3 regions of the Bacillus sp. PK3-037 genome follow, and region 2 is predicted to be linked to each of the others. Evidence: riboswitches for the same ligand, from Rfam matches in the RefSeq annotation. Region 2 holds a riboswitch; each other region holds the start of a gene.
What was found. Region 2 has a riboswitch for S-adenosylmethionine ahead of metE (5-methyltetrahydropteroyltriglutamate--homocysteine S-methyltransferase). Riboswitches for the same ligand answer to the same signal wherever they lie in the genome.
Positions count from the first base shown of each region.

Region 1 (6,065 bases), 1.7 Mb from region 2:
CGCAGCTTCGCCCATTGCTGTTCCTCGGTCAGCTTGTTGCCTTCCTCAGTCGAAGCAAATCCGCATTGCGGGCTCAGGCACAACTGATCTAGGCTGACATAACGGGATGCCTCTTCGATACGGCGTTTCACGTCGTCCGGATGTTCAAGCTCACCGAATTTAGATGTCACCAAGCCTAGGACAAGCTGAAGATCAGAGCGTTTCACATAACGGAGCGGTTCGAATCCGCCTGAGCGTGAATCATCATACTCTAAGAAAAGCCCGTCCAGATTCAAGCCGTCAAAAATGGTTTCCGCCGCCGCATCATAACCGCCTTCAGCTGTCCATGTGGACTGGAAGTTGCCGCGGCAAATATGCATGGTAATGGTCATATCATCCGGACGGTCGGCAATTGCGTCATTGATTGACTTCGCAAACAGCTGGCGAAGCTCGTCAGGCGTTGTTCCGAATGCTTCCACTTGTTTCAAGCCTTTTTCAGATAAGAAAACAGCCCATGCCGTATCATCAAGCTGGAGGTAGCGGCAGCCTCTGTCATAAAACGCTTGAATCGCTTTTTTATACGCTTTTGATACATCATGCTGAAAAAGAGCATAATCGTTTTTGTATGCATCCTTTTCCAGTCTGCCGCGGAAAAAGAGCATATTCGGACTCGGAATTGTCATTTTTGGCGTTGCATCACCAGCGATGCCATGTAAAAATGAGTAATCTTCGAGCATTGGGTGATTTGAGAAATCAATATCGCCTGTCACTTTGATGCCGCGTGCTTTTGTCTGCACATTATGGAACTGGATACCCTGTTCAGGTATAAACGGCTCAACGCCATCCAGATTTTCAAGGAAATCAAAATGCCACCACGCTCTGCGGAATTCCCCGTCTGTCACGACGTTCAGGCCGGTTTCTTTTTGTTTTTCCACAATGCGGATGATTTCATCGTTTTCAATCTGGCGAAGCTGTTCGGCAGTGATTTCGCCGGCCGCCCTTTGCAGCCGCGCTTTTTTGACGGGCTCAGATCTCAGCAGGCTTCCGACTTGATCCGCGCGAAACGGCGTTTTTTTTCTCTGAAGCGATTGTTTTTGTTCTGCGGGTGTTGTTTGCTGTGACATGTTGTTCATTCCTTCTTTCCATTCGAATATAAAAAAGCTCTTCCTTTGGATAAGGAAGAGCTTGCGTGAACAATCTCAACCTTATCTTCAAGAGCAAAAATCTGCTCTTAAGGATTTAGCACCATTCTGTTAAACAGCGGTTGCCGGGTATCGCAGGGCCAGTCCCTCCACCTCTCTTGATAAGGAAAACCTTTTTATGAAATTTTCTGATAGTATCTATTATTCACACATTTCTCTTTTCTGTCAATGATAGATTATTTCCACACATCATTGGCAATATCGACCACATGACGGAGCTTCGCCCACTGCTGCTCCTCAGTCAAAAGGTTTCCTTCTTCTGTTGAAGCGAAACCGCACTGCGGGCTGAGGCACAGCTGATCTAAGCTGACAAAGCGCGCAGCTTCGCTGATTCGGCGTTTGACATCCTCTGGGTTCTCAAGCTCTCCGTATTTGGATGTAATCAAGCCCAAGACAATCTGCAGATCCTTGCGTTTGACAAAACGGAGCGGATCAAAGTTTCCGGAGCGGTCATCATCGTATTCCAGGAACAAGCCGTCAAGGTCTAAACCGTCAAGAATCGTTTCCGCTACAGCGTCATAGCCTCCTGATGCTGCCCAAGTCGAGCGGAAGTTGCCGCGGCAGATGTGCATCGTGACCGTTAAGTCGTCAGGACGGTCCCCCACTGCATCGTTAATCGTTTTGGCAAACAACGCAGGCAATGTTTCCGGATCACCGCCGAGGGCACGGACAACATCTCTGCCTTTTTCTTCAAAGAAGAGAGACCATGACGTATCATCGAGCTGAAGATAGCGGCAGCCCGCATCATAGAAAGCGTTAATCGCTTTTTTGTACGCCTGGGCCAGATCATGAAAATATTCCTCCTGATCGGGATATACGCCTTGATCAGCTTTTTCACCGAAAAACAGCATATTCGGGCTCGGAATCGTCAGCTTTGGTGTCGCGTCACCGGCAATCTCATGTAAAAATTGATAATCGGCAAGCGCTGGGGGGTTCGTAAAATCAAGTTTTCCCGTCACTTTGATGCTGCGTGCTTTTGTTTTCGCGTTATGGAACTGAATTCCTTCAGCGGGGATGAACGGTTCCACTCCGTCGAGCCCTTCCAGGAAATCGTAATGCCACCACGAACGGCGGAACTCTCCGTCGGTTACGACGTTTAGGCCGATTTCCTTTTGCTTTTCGACAATGCGGGTGATTTCTTTATTTTCGATATCACGAAGCTGTTCTGCCGTGATCTCGCCGGCCGCTTGTTTTTGCCGCGCCTCTTTTACTGGGGCGGATCGTAATAAACTGCCGACATGATCGGCGCGGAAAGGGGCTTTCTTCTGTTTTTCTGATTTCTGTGCTGCAAGGTTTACTTGTTGAACCATATCATTTCGCCTCTTTTCTAAAAAGTTTGCTGCATGAAAAAAGCTCTTCCTTTGTGCAAGGAAGAGCTTGAACGATCAAATCTCTGCCTCATCTGCAAGAACGCGATGTTCTTAAGGATTTAGCACCATTCTGTGTAAAACAGCGGTTGCCGGGTATCGTAGGGCCAGTCCCTCCACCTCTCTTGATAAGGTATAACTTCATATTTACATATTAATTATCTTAATATTATTACTTTTGGATCAACTGTCAATGCTTTTTAGAAAATACTTTCATCTTCATCGTTATATAAAACCATATCAAGCACGATAGCGATGGCAGTGCAAATCAGAACATCTTCCTCGTTTGCAATCTGCAAGTGATAGGAATCACCCCAGCTGAGCCACTTCTTGCTCACTGACATCCGGACATTTTCTCCGTCCGTCAGCTGGAATTCATCCCTCCATAAGTCACCATCGATTTCCCAGTTAAGGCCGGAAATCACAAATTTCGGTTTGAAAAACGTTACTTTCTTCGTTACCTCACAAACCGTTTTCCCGCCAATTGAAATCTCTTATCGCGGCAAAAATGACATCACTTTTTGCTCAATGGAAACGAGCGTTTTTCCGGATGAATCTGTCATTTGTAATGAGTCCCCTAACGAGAAAAAGCGCCCCTCCACCTTGAAGATTTCTTGTTCATCCCTGTCATAAATGTGAAATGCATCTTTAAGCGAGAACATTTTTTGTTTCATAAATAAATCGATCATTGCTGAAGTCTCCTTTTGGACTTGCCTTATATGAAATTACGGATAGAGGATAAAAAGGTTTCAGGCTCTATCTCAACACAATTTTAAAAGGCTGCGTCATTCAGCAGCCTTTTCGTTTGAAATATAGAATTAGGAAAGATGCATCCGGCGTTTTTGGCGGATGGCGTCAAGGTCGATTAGGTTATTATGATGAGGAACGGGTGCAGGAAGAGGGCTTGTCTTTTGCGGTTTTCGTCTATTGTCTTTGCTGAATGAGAAGAGAAGATAGCCACATAATGCGATGATAATAAATAGGATCATTTTACATACCTCCCAAAAAAAGTTTTGGTATTCTCTATTGTACGGATAAAACGTCTAAAAGTATTCAAAAAATTCTAAATCCACTAATAATAAATGCGTATCCCTCAAAAATCCTTTTCGCCGATGACCTGAAAATAGTCTTACATTAAGCTGGTGTTTTTCCTTTTTAATGGTTCTATAGTTACTATCGACGTTAAAATGAATTTCTTTATATAACTTTTAACCTAAATTTCTGTAATTCAAATTAACTATATATGGATAATGTGTTCTTCTTTGTTTGATGTATACCCTATTTTGAGGAATTGAACACAAAAAACCCAAATTACGGAGCATTTGGGCGGGAATTTGGACTGGTCGGCTGATTTGAGGGGAGTCCGGCGAAGGATCAGAAAAGGCGTTTGAACATTCTTCTTATTTTTTTAAATGGGTTTGATCGTTTTGTTTGCATTTTGAGCGGGCGGGAAATCATCCATTTTTTAAACAGGCTTTTTGCGGCAATTGTGTTCTTCATCTTTGCATTTCCTCCTCATCCTTTGATAGTTGTTTTACGGACAGAGCTTTTAAAATGTTTCATTTTCACGCGAAAAAACCAGTCCTTTTTTGGACTGGTTTTTCAGCTTACGCCTGTTCTTCAAACAGCTTTGCAATCTCAACGATGACATTTACGGCTTTGACCATGTTGTCGGCTGAGATGTATTCAAATTTGCCGTGGAAGTTTTCCCCGCCGGTAAAGATGTTCGGCGTTGGGAGTCCCATATAGGAAAGCTGCGAACCGTCCGTGCCGCCGCGGATCGGAGAGATTTTCGGTTCGATGCCGAGGTTTTCCATCGCTTGTTTGGCAATGTTGACGATTTCGATGACAGGCTCAATTTTTTCTCTCATGTTGTAGTATTGATCGTTCATATCAAGCTGAATGCGATTTTGTCCGTATTCGTTCTGGAGCTCTTCAACGATGCGCTGCATGGTTTCTTTTCTGTTTTGGAAGATGTTTTTGTCAAAGTCTCTGATAATGTAGTGGAGCTTGGTCTCTTCTACATCTCCCTGAATGGAAAGCAGGTGATAGAAGCCCTCGTAGCCCTCTGTATATTCAGGGGCCTCATCTGCCGGCAGCATGCTGTTCAGCTTCATTGCGATCTTCGCAGAGTTGACCATTTTGCCCTTTGCCGTGCCGGGGTGTACATTGTTGCCTTTGATCGTGATTTTCGCCGCGGCAGCATTGAAGCTTTCATATTCAAGCTCACCGAGCGGGCCGCCGTCAACGGTATAGGCAAAGGAGGCATTGAATCGCCCAACATCAAATTTGTGCGGGCCTCTGCCGATTTCTTCATCAGGTGTAAATGCAACTCTGATGGTGCCGTGCTTGATTTCAGGATGTTTGATGAGATAATCCATGGCTGTCATGATTTCAGCGATGCCAGCCTTATTGTCTGCGCCGAGAAGGGTTGTACCATCTGTGGTGATCAGGGTGTGGCCTTTGTAGCCCGATAGTTCAGGGAATTGATCAGGCGATAGGATGACCTGCAGCTTTTCGTTGAGCGTGATGTCTTTTCCATCGTAGCTTTCAACGATTTGCGGATTCACATTTTTGCCGGTAAAGTCTGTGGCGGTGTCGACGTGGGCGAGGAAGCCGATCGTCGGCACGTCTTTGTCAGTATTGGAAGGAAGAGTCGCCATGACATAGCCGTTTTCATCAATGGCTGCGTCTTCCATGCCGATTGACTTTAATTCCTCAACAAGCATGTTTCCTAACGTCAATTGGCCGGATGTGGAAGGGCAGGTGTCGACTGATTCATCGGACTGCGTGTCGACTTTTACGTATGTAGTAAACCGTTCAATGATGTCTTGTTTCATTTCCAATCATCTCCTTTGTTGTATTCTACCATGCCGGGATGAGAGATATCTATTTCACAATGCCGTTTCGGATGGCAAAAACGACTGCCTGAGTCCGGTCTTGGGCATTGCATTTTTGCAGAATTCGATGCACGTGGGTTTTGACGGTGCTTTCACTGACAAAAAGCTTTTCGGCAATATCCTCATTTCTCAAGCCATAGGCCATTTGCTGAAGAACCTCAAGCTCTCTTTTGGTAAATGGCTCTGCCAGCTCTTCAGCATGAGGCTGTTGCTTTGCGCGGAATGTCTCACTGATGATTTTAGCGGCTGTGACTGTTCGGAAAATCGCTTCGCCTCTGAAGGCAGCCCGAATGGCGTCTATCAGTTCTTCAGGAAGCGTGTCCTTCAGCAGGTAACCGACTGCGCCTGCGCGGATGCCTTCAAATACGTATTCTTCAGTGTCAAAGGTCGTTAAAATGACGATCTTTGTATCCGGAAGGGCGGACATAATGTCTTTGGCCGCTTCGATGCCTGAGCAATGTGGCATTTGGACATCCATCAGGATGACGTTGGGTTTTGTTTGCTTTGCCAGTGCAATAATGCCATGCCCGTCGCCTGCCTCACCAGATACGGCCATATCCGGCTGTGCGTTGATAACATAGCGGAAGCCTTCACGAACAAGCGGCTGATCATCGGCA
Region 1 covers NZ_CP096408.1:252,033-258,097, forward strand. Annotated here, with positions in the region: gene M1D69_RS01330 (5-methyltetrahydropteroyltriglutamate--homocysteine S-methyltransferase) at 1-1,103, opposite strand, end outside; SAM riboswitch class I at 1,182-1,289, opposite strand; gene M1D69_RS01335 (5-methyltetrahydropteroyltriglutamate--homocysteine S-methyltransferase) at 1,358-2,491, opposite strand; SAM riboswitch class I at 2,577-2,683, opposite strand; partial or broken gene M1D69_RS01340 (LURP-one-related/scramblase family protein) at 2,749-3,237, opposite strand; partial or broken gene M1D69_RS01345 (hypothetical protein) at 3,367-3,645, opposite strand; gene M1D69_RS01350 (hypothetical protein) at 3,923-4,048, opposite strand; gene pepT (peptidase T) at 4,156-5,388, opposite strand; gene yxjL (two-component system response regulator YxJL) at 5,438-6,065, opposite strand, start outside.
Region 1: another riboswitch for S-adenosylmethionine. It lies ahead of M1D69_RS01335 (5-methyltetrahydropteroyltriglutamate--homocysteine S-methyltransferase); the one in region 2 lies ahead of metE (5-methyltetrahydropteroyltriglutamate--homocysteine S-methyltransferase).

Region 2 (6,065 bases):
AGAGGTTTTGCTTTTAGACGAACCGACCTTTGGCCAAGACGCCAAAACAGCCGCTGAATGCATGGAGATGATTCAGCATATCCAGACAGAAGGCACCGCTGTCCTCATGATCACACACGATATGGAGCTTGTATCTTCATATGCTGACAGCGTGCTTGTGCTTCACGGCACACATTTGGCCTTTGACGGAATACCGGAACAGTTATTTTCCAGGGAAGCCGAGCTCGTCCAAAAAGCAAAGCTCACCCTCCCCCTTCGATATGAATGGATGACATACCAGCAGGAGGTGCGTGATGAAGCAGCCGTTACATCTCATTAACCCGGCAGTAAAAGCAGCGGCGGTTTTTTGCTGTGTCGTCATGCTGTCGTTTATTTACAATCCTTACACACCGGCGTGTTTTTATATCATGATTGTTGCGGGTGTCCTGTTGGCGGCCAGAATACCGCTGAAAAAATGGCTTTTGTTCACGATTCCGTTTTTGATTTTAGCATTTGGCTGCGTATGGACAGCCGCTGTTTTCGGCAAGATTCCGACGACCGCAGATAATTTTCTGTTCCAAGCCGGCCCTTTTTCGATCAACAGTGAAAATGTGGCTGTCGGCATCTCACTCGGGTTTCGGATTTTGTGCTTTTCTGCCTTATCGATGATGTTTGTTTTTACAACCGATCCGATTTTATTTATGCTGAGTCTTGTGCAGCAGTGCAAACTGTCCCCGAAGCTTGCATACGGCGTCATTGCCGGATTTCGTTTTCTCCCTCTGTTAAAAGAGGAGGTCCAGCTGATCCAGCAGGCACATAAAATCCGAGGCGGAGCGGCGGAAAATGGATTAAAAGAAAAAATAAGCGGGTTAAAGCGCTATACCATCCCGCTATTAGCAAGCGCGATCAGAAAAGCGGAACGAACAGCTCTTGCGATGGAATCAAAAGGATTTACAGGCAGCCGAAACCGGACGTATTACCGATCGCTTACCGTCAGCCCGCGCGACTGGCTGTTCTTTTTCCTCATTCTCTTGTTATTCGCAGGATCTTTTCTTTTGTCTTTATGTTTTACCTCATAAAAAAAGCCGCTATGTTTGGGTCTCACCCCTGTTTTTGAGACAGGGGCCAGTCCCGTTGAATAGCGGCTTTTTTATTATTGATGATAGTTCAATGCTTGGGCAAGATTGGTTTTAATATTAATGTTCGTAAAATCAATTCCAAGCTGTACAGCGGTTTGCGCAATTTCTGGTCTGATTCCAGACAATGTGGATCTGACACCGATTAAAGTAAGCGCCTCTATCAATTTAAAGATTTGATGCGCCACCATTGTATCAACAACTACGACACCTGAAAGATCGATCAACAGATGCTCAACGCGTCTTTTCGCACATGCATTAAGCGTGTTCTCAAGAATAAACTTTGCCCGTTCAGTATCAATATCACCGACAAGCGGCAGCAGAGCTGTCGTTTTGCTCAGAGTAATGACAGGCGAGCTTAATTCCAATATCATTTCTCTCTGGGCATTTAATTGCTGTTTTGCATTCGATTCAGCGTGATCGACGAATGTATAAATGGTAAAATCAAAAACTTTCACAATCAAATCGGCCCATTTTTGTTTTTCTCCCGGTCCAAATGCCGACTCGTTTTCTTCTGCGAACTTCTCATAATACTTCGTATATAATCTTCGGTTTCTCATAAACTCACGGATGACGTATTGCACCGGGGTATCGAGATGTTTTTGATCATTCGTCAGCTCAATGACCCATTGTTGAAATTCATCGAGAAATTGTTTTTCCGGTAAAACATACATGTAATTCAGATGCCGGTAGAACTCTCTGTCCTGCTCTTTCAGCTCCTCGGTTACAGCTGCATTATGTAAGGCATAAATCGAATTCGGATCGCTTTCCTCCATTGTGTCAATCCATTCCTCGGCCATTTGTTCTACATGCTCAGAAAAAAACGCAAATATTTTTTCATTCAGTTTCATCACACTGCTCCTTTCCCAACTTCTATTATAACTTGACTGACAGCTGAATCCCAGCCATACACGCTAGAGACATCCATTATTTTGAAAATTACTAATCCATTGGATTGTATCCTATTTTTTCAAAATGCTTCAAACGACTCTGTCCGAGCGGCTGCTTTTTTCATATAATGTGAGATAACACCCTTGTATCCACTTGCAAGCATAAAAAAGGAGGGCTTTTTTATGAATGGTGAAATCCGCTTGATCCCGTATGTGACGAATGAGCAGATCATGGATGTGAACGAGCTTCCTGAGGGTATTAAAGTGATTAAGGCGCCAGAAATGTGGGCAAAAGGGGTTAAAGGCAAAGACGTAAAAATTGCTGTATTGGACACCGGCTGCGATACGAGCCATCCCGATTTGAAAAACCAAATCATCGGCGGAAAGAATTTCACAGATGATGACGGCGGCAAGGAAGATGCCATTTCCGACTACAACGGACACGGCACACATGTTGCCGGAACGATTGCGGCTAACGATTCAAACGGCGGCATCGCCGGGGTTGCGCCTGAGGCAAGCCTCTTAATTGTAAAGGTGCTTGGCGGTGAAAACGGCAGCGGAAAGTACGAATGGATTATTAACGGCATTAACTATGCCGTTGAGCAAAAGGCTGATATCATCTCAATGTCCCTTGGCGGACCGAGCGATGTGCCTGAACTGGAGGAAGCGGTCAAAAACGCCGTCAAAAACGGAGTGCTAGTCGTTTGTGCCGCGGGAAATGAAGGTGACGGCGACGAACGCACAGAGGAGCTTTCCTATCCTGCTGCTTATAATGATGTAATTGCGGTTGGATCTGTTTCAGTAGCGCGTGAATCGTCAGAATTTTCAAACGCAAACAAAGAGATTGATCTTGTTGCACCTGGTGAAAACATTTTATCCACTCTTCCCAACAAGAAATACGGGAAGCTTACCGGCACTTCCATGGCTGCCCCTCATGTCAGCGGAGCGCTTGCTTTAATTAAAAGCTTTGAAGAAGAATCTTTTCAAAGAGAGCTTTCTGAATCTGAGCTTTATGCGCAGCTGATCCGCAGGACACTTCCGCTCGATATCGCAAAAACATTGGCGGGGAATGGATTCCTGTATTTAACCGCTCCTGATGAGCTGTCAGAGAAAGCAGAGCAATCACATTTGATGACCCTATAAAATTATTTTTCTCATATAATATATACCGTCATTTGTAAATAAAATTTCAAATTCTATGTTGACAACGAATTTGAATTACTGTTAAGATTACCAACAAATGATTCAATTTTTCAAAAAATTAATAACATTTTCTCTTATCGAGAGTTGGGCGAGGGATTGGCCTTTTGACCCCAACAGCAACCGACCGTAATTCCATTGTGAAATGGGGCGCACTGCTTTTCGCGCCGAGACTGATGTCTCATAAGGCACGGTGCTAATTCCATCAGATTGTGTCTGAGAGATGAGAGAGGCAGTGTTTTACGCAGAAAAGCCTCTTTCTCTCATGGGAAAGAGGCTTTTTATTGTGAGAAAACCTCTTAGCAGCCTGTATCCGCGGGTTAACGAGAGTGTTTTACATATAAAGGAGGAGAAACAATGACAACCATCAAAACATCAAATTTAGGATTTCCAAGAATCGGACTGAACAGAGAATGGAAAAAAGCACTTGAAGCGTATTGGAAAGGCAGCACTGATAAAGATACGTTTTTAAAGCAAATCGACGAACTATTTTTATCCGCAGTAAAAACACAAATTGACCAGCAGATTGATGTTGTGCCTGTTTCTGATTTCACACAGTATGACCATGTACTCGACACAGCAGTCAGCTTCAACTGGATTCCGAAACGCTTCAGACATTTGACTGACGCTACCGATACATACTTCGCGATCGCCCGCGGAATTAAAGATGCTGTATCTAGTGAAATGACAAAATGGTTTAATACAAATTACCATTATATCGTTCCGGAATATGACGAGAGCATTGAGTTCCGCCTGACAAGAAACAAACAGCTTGAAGATTACCGCCGAATCAAACAGGAGTACGGCGTTGAAACAAAACCTGTGATTGTCGGCCCTTATACGTTCGTCACGCTTGCAAAAGGCTACGAGCCATCTGAAGCAAAAGCAATTCAAAAGCGCCTCGTGCCGTTATATGTACAGCTTTTAAAAGAGCTTGAAGAAGAAGGCGTAAAATGGGTTCAAATTGATGAACCTGCGCTTGTCACCGCTTCAGCTGAGGATGTACGCGGCGTAAAAGAATTATTCGAGAGCATCACAAATGAGCTTTCTTCCTTGAATGTGCTTTTGCAAACGTATTTCGATTCTGTTGATGCTTATGAGGAGCTCATTTCTTATCCTGTACAGGGCATCGGGCTTGATTTCGTTCATGATAAAGGCAGAAACCTGGAGCAGCTTAAGACACACGGCTTTCCGAAAGATAAAGTGCTGGCAGCCGGTGTCATAGACGGACGCAACATTTGGAAAGCGGATCTTGAAGAACGCCTGGATGCCGTGCTTCATATCCTCAGCATTGCACAGGTTGATGAATTGTGGATTCAGCCTTCCAGCAGCCTGCTTCATGTTCCGGTAGCGAAACACCCAGACGAGCATTTGGAACAGGATCTGCTGAACGGATTGTCCTACGCGAAAGAAAAACTGGCAGAGCTGACAGCTTTAAAAGAAGGCTTAGTATCAGGCAAAGCCGCTATCAGTGAACAAATCCAGCAAGCGAAAGCGGACATCAAAGCGCTCAAACAATTTGCAACAGGAGCCAATTCTGAACAAAAGAAAGAGCTTGAACAATTAAGCGATAAAGATTTCAAGCGCCCGATTCCATTTGAAGAACGCTTAGCCCTGCAAAATGAATCTCTCGGGCTCCCGCTTTTGCCGACAACAACAATCGGAAGCTTCCCGCAGTCTGCTGAAGTGCGCAGCGCACGCCAAAAATGGCGGAAAAACGAGTGGTCTGATGAACAATACCAAAACTTTATCAATGCGGAGACGAAAAGATGGATTGATATTCAGGAGGAATTGGATCTTGATGTTCTTGTTCACGGTGAATTCGAACGGACAGACATGGTTGAATACTTTGGTGAAAAGCTGGCCGGCTTCGCCTTTACGAAGTACGCCTGGGTTCAATCATACGGTTCACGCTGTGTACGCCCGCCGGTCATTTATGGAGATGTAGAGTTTATTGAACCGATGACAGTGAAAGATACTTTATACGCTCAATCGTTAACATCCAAGCACGTAAAAGGAATGCTGACAGGTCCTGTTACGATTTTAAATTGGTCTTTCCCTCGGAACGATATCTCGAGAAAAGAAATCGCGTTCCAAATCGGACTCGCCCTCCGCAAAGAAGTAAAAGCGCTTGAAGACGCGGGCATTCAAATCATTCAAGTCGATGAGCCAGCCCTGCGTGAAGGCCTTCCGTTAAAAAACCGTGATTGGGATGAGTATTTGACTTGGGCTGCCGAGGCATTCAGATTAACAACATCTTCCGTGAAAAATGAAACACAAATTCATACACATATGTGCTACAGCAACTTCGAAGACATCGTCGATACGATCAATGACCTTGACGCTGATGTCATTACGATCGAACACAGCAGAAGCCACGGAGGATTTTTGGATTACTTAAAAGAGCATCCGTATTTGAAAGGGCTTGGGCTTGGTGTTTATGACATTCACAGTCCACGTGTCCCGTCAACTGAAGAAATGTACAACATTATCGTTGATGCGCTTGCTGTATGTCCGACTGACCGTTTCTGGGTAAACCCTGACTGCGGTTTAAAAACAAGACAGCAGGAAGAAACAGTCGCAGCCTTAAAAAATATGGTTGAAGCGGCGAAACAGGCAAGAGCTAAGCAGACACAGCTTGTATAATACGAAAACCATCTGCAAATGCAGATGGTTTTTCTTTTAGGAAATCGGTTTTCGATGCTCCCCATCCCCTTCTTTTCGTATTTTGGCTGTACCGTTTTTATCAAATGCCACAAGGCTCAAAGACGTATCATGTATGTAAGCAGAATTCCATATGTCATGAATGCCTCTTCCCTTTATGATATTTAACAGCATTAATATAAAGACAGAATGGGTA
Region 2 covers NZ_CP096408.1:2,718,508-2,724,572, forward strand. Annotated here, with positions in the region: gene M1D69_RS13875 (ABC transporter ATP-binding protein) at 1-319, shown strand, start outside; gene M1D69_RS13880 (CbiQ family ECF transporter T component) at 294-1,058, shown strand; gene rsbRB (RsbT co-antagonist RsbRB) at 1,133-1,966, opposite strand; gene isp (serine protease Isp) at 2,189-3,148, shown strand; SAM riboswitch class I at 3,280-3,435, shown strand; gene metE (5-methyltetrahydropteroyltriglutamate--homocysteine S-methyltransferase) at 3,563-5,851, shown strand; gene M1D69_RS13900 (histidine phosphatase family protein) at 5,888-6,065, opposite strand, start outside.

Region 3 (6,065 bases), 690 kb from region 2:
GACCCTTAAATCGTCCTACAATGGTTGAGCCGTGCCCTGCAAAGATACACTTAAAAAAGGCATACAATCATGAGAGTTAAAAAGCGATATAAATGCAGAAGCGATCGCCTAAACTATTTATTGAGCGGACTCCTAATGATGAAGTCCCGTCCAGAACAATGATTTGCGTGGCACTCTATAACTGAAGCCATTGCTGAAAAAAATCATGAAAAGCGCCCTGAAACAGGGCGCTTTTCATCAGGATGCATATTGAGGGGAAGTCTCTTTCTGTACTTCTTTTTCTTCAGGTAGCTTAATACATTTCGTCATGACTGCACTCGCAAGATAAAGCACCGCAAAAATCCAGACAACGCCTTGTGCACCGACGAGTCCAATGAACATCCAAGCTAAAGCAGGTCCGACAAATGCCGATAAGCCGGCTGCGAGGTTCAAAACGGACATGGCGGCTCCTTTGTCTTTTCCGGCAACTGTCGGCACAATCGCACCAATCGGCACGTAGCCTGCCAGCAAACCGCCCCAGATAAAGCCGACGATGCTCACAACCGCTATATTCCCGCCTGAAAAAACTGGCGCATAGTATAATAAAACAGTGAAAATGCCGCAGCCGACTCCTCCAAACCAAATGACGGTGTTTTTCCATCCGAATTTATCACCGACAATTCCAAAAATGAGGTTAAATACAATGTTGCCCAGAAAAATCGTTCCCCAAATCTGCAGCCACACATTAGTTGAAATGCCGTGCTGAGCCATGTGCATCGGCAAAAACACAGGGAAACCATATGTGCCGATGCTGTTGATGATTCTAATCATTCCTCCTGTCAGCACCCGCGGATTGGTAACAAGAATGGTAATCCCTTTTAAAAGCTCCTCCGCCGTTTCTGATCTTTTTCTTTTCTTCTTTTCAAACCGGTCTTTATTAATAAACAACGCGAAGACTGCACCGAGGCATACCCAGAAAATAGAACTCCAAAGCGTATTTAAATAACCAAACGTTTTAATTGCATAACTTGAATACCAAGCACCGAAAACAAACATGCCCAGACAATACGCAATCCAAAACCAGCCGACAGCTGTGCTTAGCCTGTTCTGCGGTGTTCTGTAGATGACCCATGTCAAGAAGGAATAAGCAAAAAGCGGGTATCCTAAGCCTTTAATAAAGTAAGTCACATACATGACAGGCAGATTTAGCTTTTCAAATCCAAAGACAATAAAAGCTGCTGTACCGATCACATAAAACAACAACCCCATAAACATCGTCCGCTTTGCGCCAAATGCTTCCAGACATACACCCGAAAACCATGAAGCGATGGCCAGTGAAATGCCGTATATACTAAAAATCGAAGCGGATTGCTGAACGGTGAGCCCATTTTCAATCAGAAAAGGACTGAGCCATCCTTGTTCAAGACCGTCTCCCATCATAAACAGCACAACCCCTAAAAACCCCCATGCCAACCGCTTTGGTATACCAATTTTATCCAACATATCTGTATCCTCCTTAGATGCTTATCCCAATCACCGTATTACCTCATTAAAGTAAGAAAATGTATAATTCCTCAATTGGCGGCAAATTCCGCCTTATACTAATACCTTGTTTCCCGATGACGGCTCTAACCCTGAAAAGAAGCGTTGGACCTGCTTCCACTCCTCGTATAAAGTCATTTCTATCCGGCAATCCTGCGGTTCTATCACCCGAACACTTCCAGACATTTCTTCGGTCAATCTAAAGGCCTCATTGCAAACCACAGCAGCACCAACGACTGATGCCTGACTGTACCCTTCTTTGACATAGATTTTTTTCTGAAGAAGATTGGCGATATATTGTGTAAATGCTCTGCTTTGGAATCCGCCTCCGCATCCCCACACATAGTCACGATCAAACGGAGTGATCTCTGTTAAAATGTCAAAGTTCCATTTGATTGAACATGCAATCTCCTGTAATGCCGCGCGTACAAAATGCGCTCTGCTTAAATGGGCTGAAAGCGGTACATCAAAAAGAAAGCCGCCTTTCGTCAGGGCGTTTTTTTCTGCCGATAAATACGAGCCGAGGGAAGATACACATGCATGATCTACCTTAGCAAGAGCAGCAATCTCTTCTTCCATCACATCGTACGGTTCATTCGGATAGAAAATATCCTTTAGTTTTTGAAAATTCAGACCTGTTACCCCGGGATTTGTCTCCGCAAGCCACTGTCCTTGATCTGTGTGGCAGTTTAGCCAGGCTTTAATTTGTCTGTCCCCATGAATTTCATCTATAATGTTGGTAATCGGTGTTGTCGTACCTGATACAATGACTGCGTCTCCCAGAGCAGCACCAGTGCTTTTGACAGCAAGCTGTGTATCTCCCCCGCCCGCTATAACCTTCGCATGATGTGATAGTCCCAATTCTGCCGCATACTCATCTGTTATCGATCCAATGACTGTTCCCGCTCTTACTAGAGGCGGAAGAATGGATGGCGAGAAACCGAATATACCGCACATCTCTTCTGACCATGTATTTTGTTTTACATCAAACAGCAGCGTTTCCGTCGCCTGTGAAGGTTCATATGTCAATACTCCGCTCAACTGATACGTCACCCAATCACTAATGCTTGTGAAGCTTGCAGTTTTTTCCCATAAGGAGGGCTGCCGGTGCTTTAAACCATAAAGCTTGAGCGCTGAAAAAAGCGCAGTCGGCAGACGGCCTGTTCGGCTGTATACTTCTTCCCGATTCGGTATGTTTTCCTCCCACTCCCTGCCCCGATTGTCAATGTTGGGCAGACCGAGGAAAGACTCACCATTTTGATCAAGCAGCACGATCCCCTGTCTTTGACTTGTTGAAGTGAGACCAATAATTTCAATATGATGAGAACGAGAAATCGCACGTCTAGCCAGATTCATGATTTGATTCCACAGCGCCTGTGGAGAAAAATAGCGGCTGTCCGGGTAAAGCGGCTCGGTCGTATATACAATGTCCTCCCGTTCAACCGTTTGAACGCTGCCCGACACACTTACGACCGCAACTCTTGCATTGCCAGTGCCAATGTCAAATACGAGATAACCTTTTTGTTTCGTCATCCTGATGCCCTCCTTTTCTTACACCTCTGCTTTAAGATCGTTTTTGTTATATAAAGTCGGAATATTGAGAGTTTTTTCACCCTTCCACTTTTTAAGCGCTTCGTTCAGAATGGTAACGTGATGATCCTCTACTTCAAATGTTGCTCCTGCTAAATGCGGTGTTGCCAGAACATTAGGCAATGAAATAAATTCATAATCCGATTGCTCTGGCGGCTCATGATAAAAAACGTCTAATATCGCACCTCTGATTTTACTTTCTTTCAATACAGATAAAAGATCCTCTCGGTTTACCACGACAGCTCTTGATGTATTCACGAAAATGGCGCTCTCTTTCATCAAGTCAAAATACGGCCGATCAATGAGGCCAAGCGTATCATCTGTACGCGGCAGATGAACAGAAACGATATCACTATCTGAAAAAACCTTCTCCAGAGAAACTTTTTCATATTGCGGATAATCGTGCTGTACGTATGGATCGTAATACAAAACCTTGCAGTCAAACGCAGCCAGCAGTTTTGCAATTCTTTGCCCAACCGCTCCGAATCCGACCATACCCACGGTTTTTCCTGTTATTTCATTACCTTTGAATTTGGCATACGCCTGCAAATAATCGCTGTTCCATTTTCCATCCTTTAGCCATTGATTAGAGGTATTCGTGTGCCGGAGAAATGAAATCACATTTCCAATAAACATTTCAGCAACAGCTTGTGCGTTGCGCCCAGGTGTATAGAAAACCGGAATGTCTCTGTTTGACGCTGCTGCTATATCAACATTGGAAGGCATTCCCCTGCATACTCCCACAAATGAAAGTTCCGGCATTGATGCAAACACATTCTCTGTCACCTGATCAAGCTCAGTAATCAGACCCGTCGCATTTGATTCTTTTAATAGCTGAATCAATTCATCTTCCCTGTATGCCCGGCCGTTTTCTTTCCAAGACTGATAAACAACGGAACCGAACAATTCTTCAAGCTCTTTTCGTCCTTCTTCGTTGTACGGTGCTGTAATCAAAACCGTCATGATGCAAAACATCCTTTTCATCGGTATTTTTCACAAAAAAAATCTCTCTCCAAAGATGGAAAGAGATTCATGTATAGGCGCACTCTGCCACAGACAGAAGCCGGTATAAACCTTACTTTCCTATCTTTCAAGCTGACGCTTGCTGGAATTGGCACAATAATGTTGCCGAGGTTTCATAGGGCCAGTCCCTCCACCTCTCTTGATAGAAAATGTTTTGTATGTAATTTTCAGTATTGAGAATACGTTAATCATAAAGAAGACCCAGATTGATGTCAATGTCTTTTTTCAGAATTGACGTTATCATTCGAAATGTTATAATTCTTACAATATATCTAACTAGGGAGAGGAACTGGGCTATGAAATCGTTCGCCACTCAACAAAACGGCATTTTTAAATCCGTTTGCTCACTGGACTGCCCGGACCAGTGCGGATTGCTGGTACATAAAAAAGACGGGAAAATTGTGAAAGTGCAGGGTGATCCTGATCACCCCGTGACAGCCGGAAATATATGCAACAAAGTACGAAATATGGCTGAGCGCATCTATGATGAAAAGCGGCTGACGACTCCGCTGAAACGAACAGGTGTGAAGGGCGAGGCAGAGTTTAAACCAATTTCTTGGGAAGAAGCGATTGACACCATCACATCCCGCTGGAAACAGCTGATTGATGAAGAAGGAGCTGAAAGCATACTGCCTTACAGCTTTTACGGCAATATGGGAAAATTAACGGCTGAAGGAATGGACCGCCGCTTTTTTTATCGCTTGGGCTCAAGCCAGCTTGAGCGGACGATTTGCAGCAAAGCCGGATCAGAGGGCTATAAATATACCATGGGTGTGAGTGCTGGAATCGATCCTGAAGAAACAATCCATACGAAACTCTTTATCTTTTGGGGAATTAACGCAGTCAGCACAAATATGCATCAAATTACAATCGCCCAAAAAGCACGGAAAAAAGGCGCAAAAATTGTTGTGATTGATGTGCATAAAAATCAGACAGGGCGTCTTGCAGACTGGTTTATTCCTATAAAACCCGGTACCGACAGCGCGCTTGCCCTTGGCATCATGCACATTTTATTTAAAGAAAATCTTCACGATGAAGCATTTCTTTCAGAATATACAGTCGGCTATGAAGAACTGCGCGAGCATGTGAAACAGTATCATCCAGAAAAGGTATCCTTGATCACTGGTATCAGTACCGACGATATCTATCAGCTGGCAAAAATGTATGGTGAAACCTCCCCTTCCTTTATCAGAATCGGAAACGGCCTTCAGCATCATGACAACGGCGGAATGATTGTAAGAACGATTGCCTGTCTTCCGGCGATTACCGGTCAATGGATGCATACAGGAGGCGGTGCCATCAAACATAACAGCGGAGTTTTAGAATATAACACCACCGCGCTTCAGCGTCCTGATTTACTGAAAGGCCGCACACCGAGATCGTTTAATATGAACCAGCTGGGCAGGGTTCTTCTGGAAACAGACCCTCCTGTTCGCTCCCTCTTTATTTATGGGACGAATCCAGCCGTTGTGGCGCCAGAAGCGAACAAAGTCAGACAAGGCCTCCTGCGGGATGACTTGTTCACCGTGGTTCATGATTTGTTTGTAACAGAAACGGCCAAATATGCGGACATTGTACTGCCCGCTGCATCTGCTTTTGAAAATACTGATTTTTACACCTCATACTGGCATCATTACATTCAGCTGCAGCAGCCGGTTATTGAGAAATACGGAGAAAGTAAGTCTAATACCGAGGTATTCCGGTTATTGGCTGAGGCAATGGGATTTACGGATCAGGAGCTCAAAGATTCAGATGAAGACTTAATCCGGCAGGCGCTTCACCACCCCGATAATCCTTATTTAGCAGAGATTACTTATGAATCACTTACTGAACGTTCGTTTATGAAGGCGAAGCGTGAAAAGCCGCTGTTTCCGGGTAAATTGCCGACACCGAGCGGAAAAATAGAATTATATTCAGAAAAAATGAAACAA
Region 3 covers NZ_CP096408.1:2,033,250-2,039,314, reverse strand. Annotated here, with positions in the region: gene M1D69_RS10770 (RbtT/DalT/CsbX family MFS transporter) at 238-1,482, opposite strand; gene M1D69_RS10765 (FGGY-family carbohydrate kinase) at 1,576-3,054, opposite strand; gene M1D69_RS10760 (2-hydroxyacid dehydrogenase) at 3,073-4,095, opposite strand; SAM riboswitch class I at 4,192-4,283, opposite strand; gene M1D69_RS10755 (molybdopterin oxidoreductase family protein) at 4,431-6,065, shown strand, end outside.
Region 3: another riboswitch for S-adenosylmethionine. It lies ahead of M1D69_RS10760 (2-hydroxyacid dehydrogenase); the one in region 2 lies ahead of metE (5-methyltetrahydropteroyltriglutamate--homocysteine S-methyltransferase).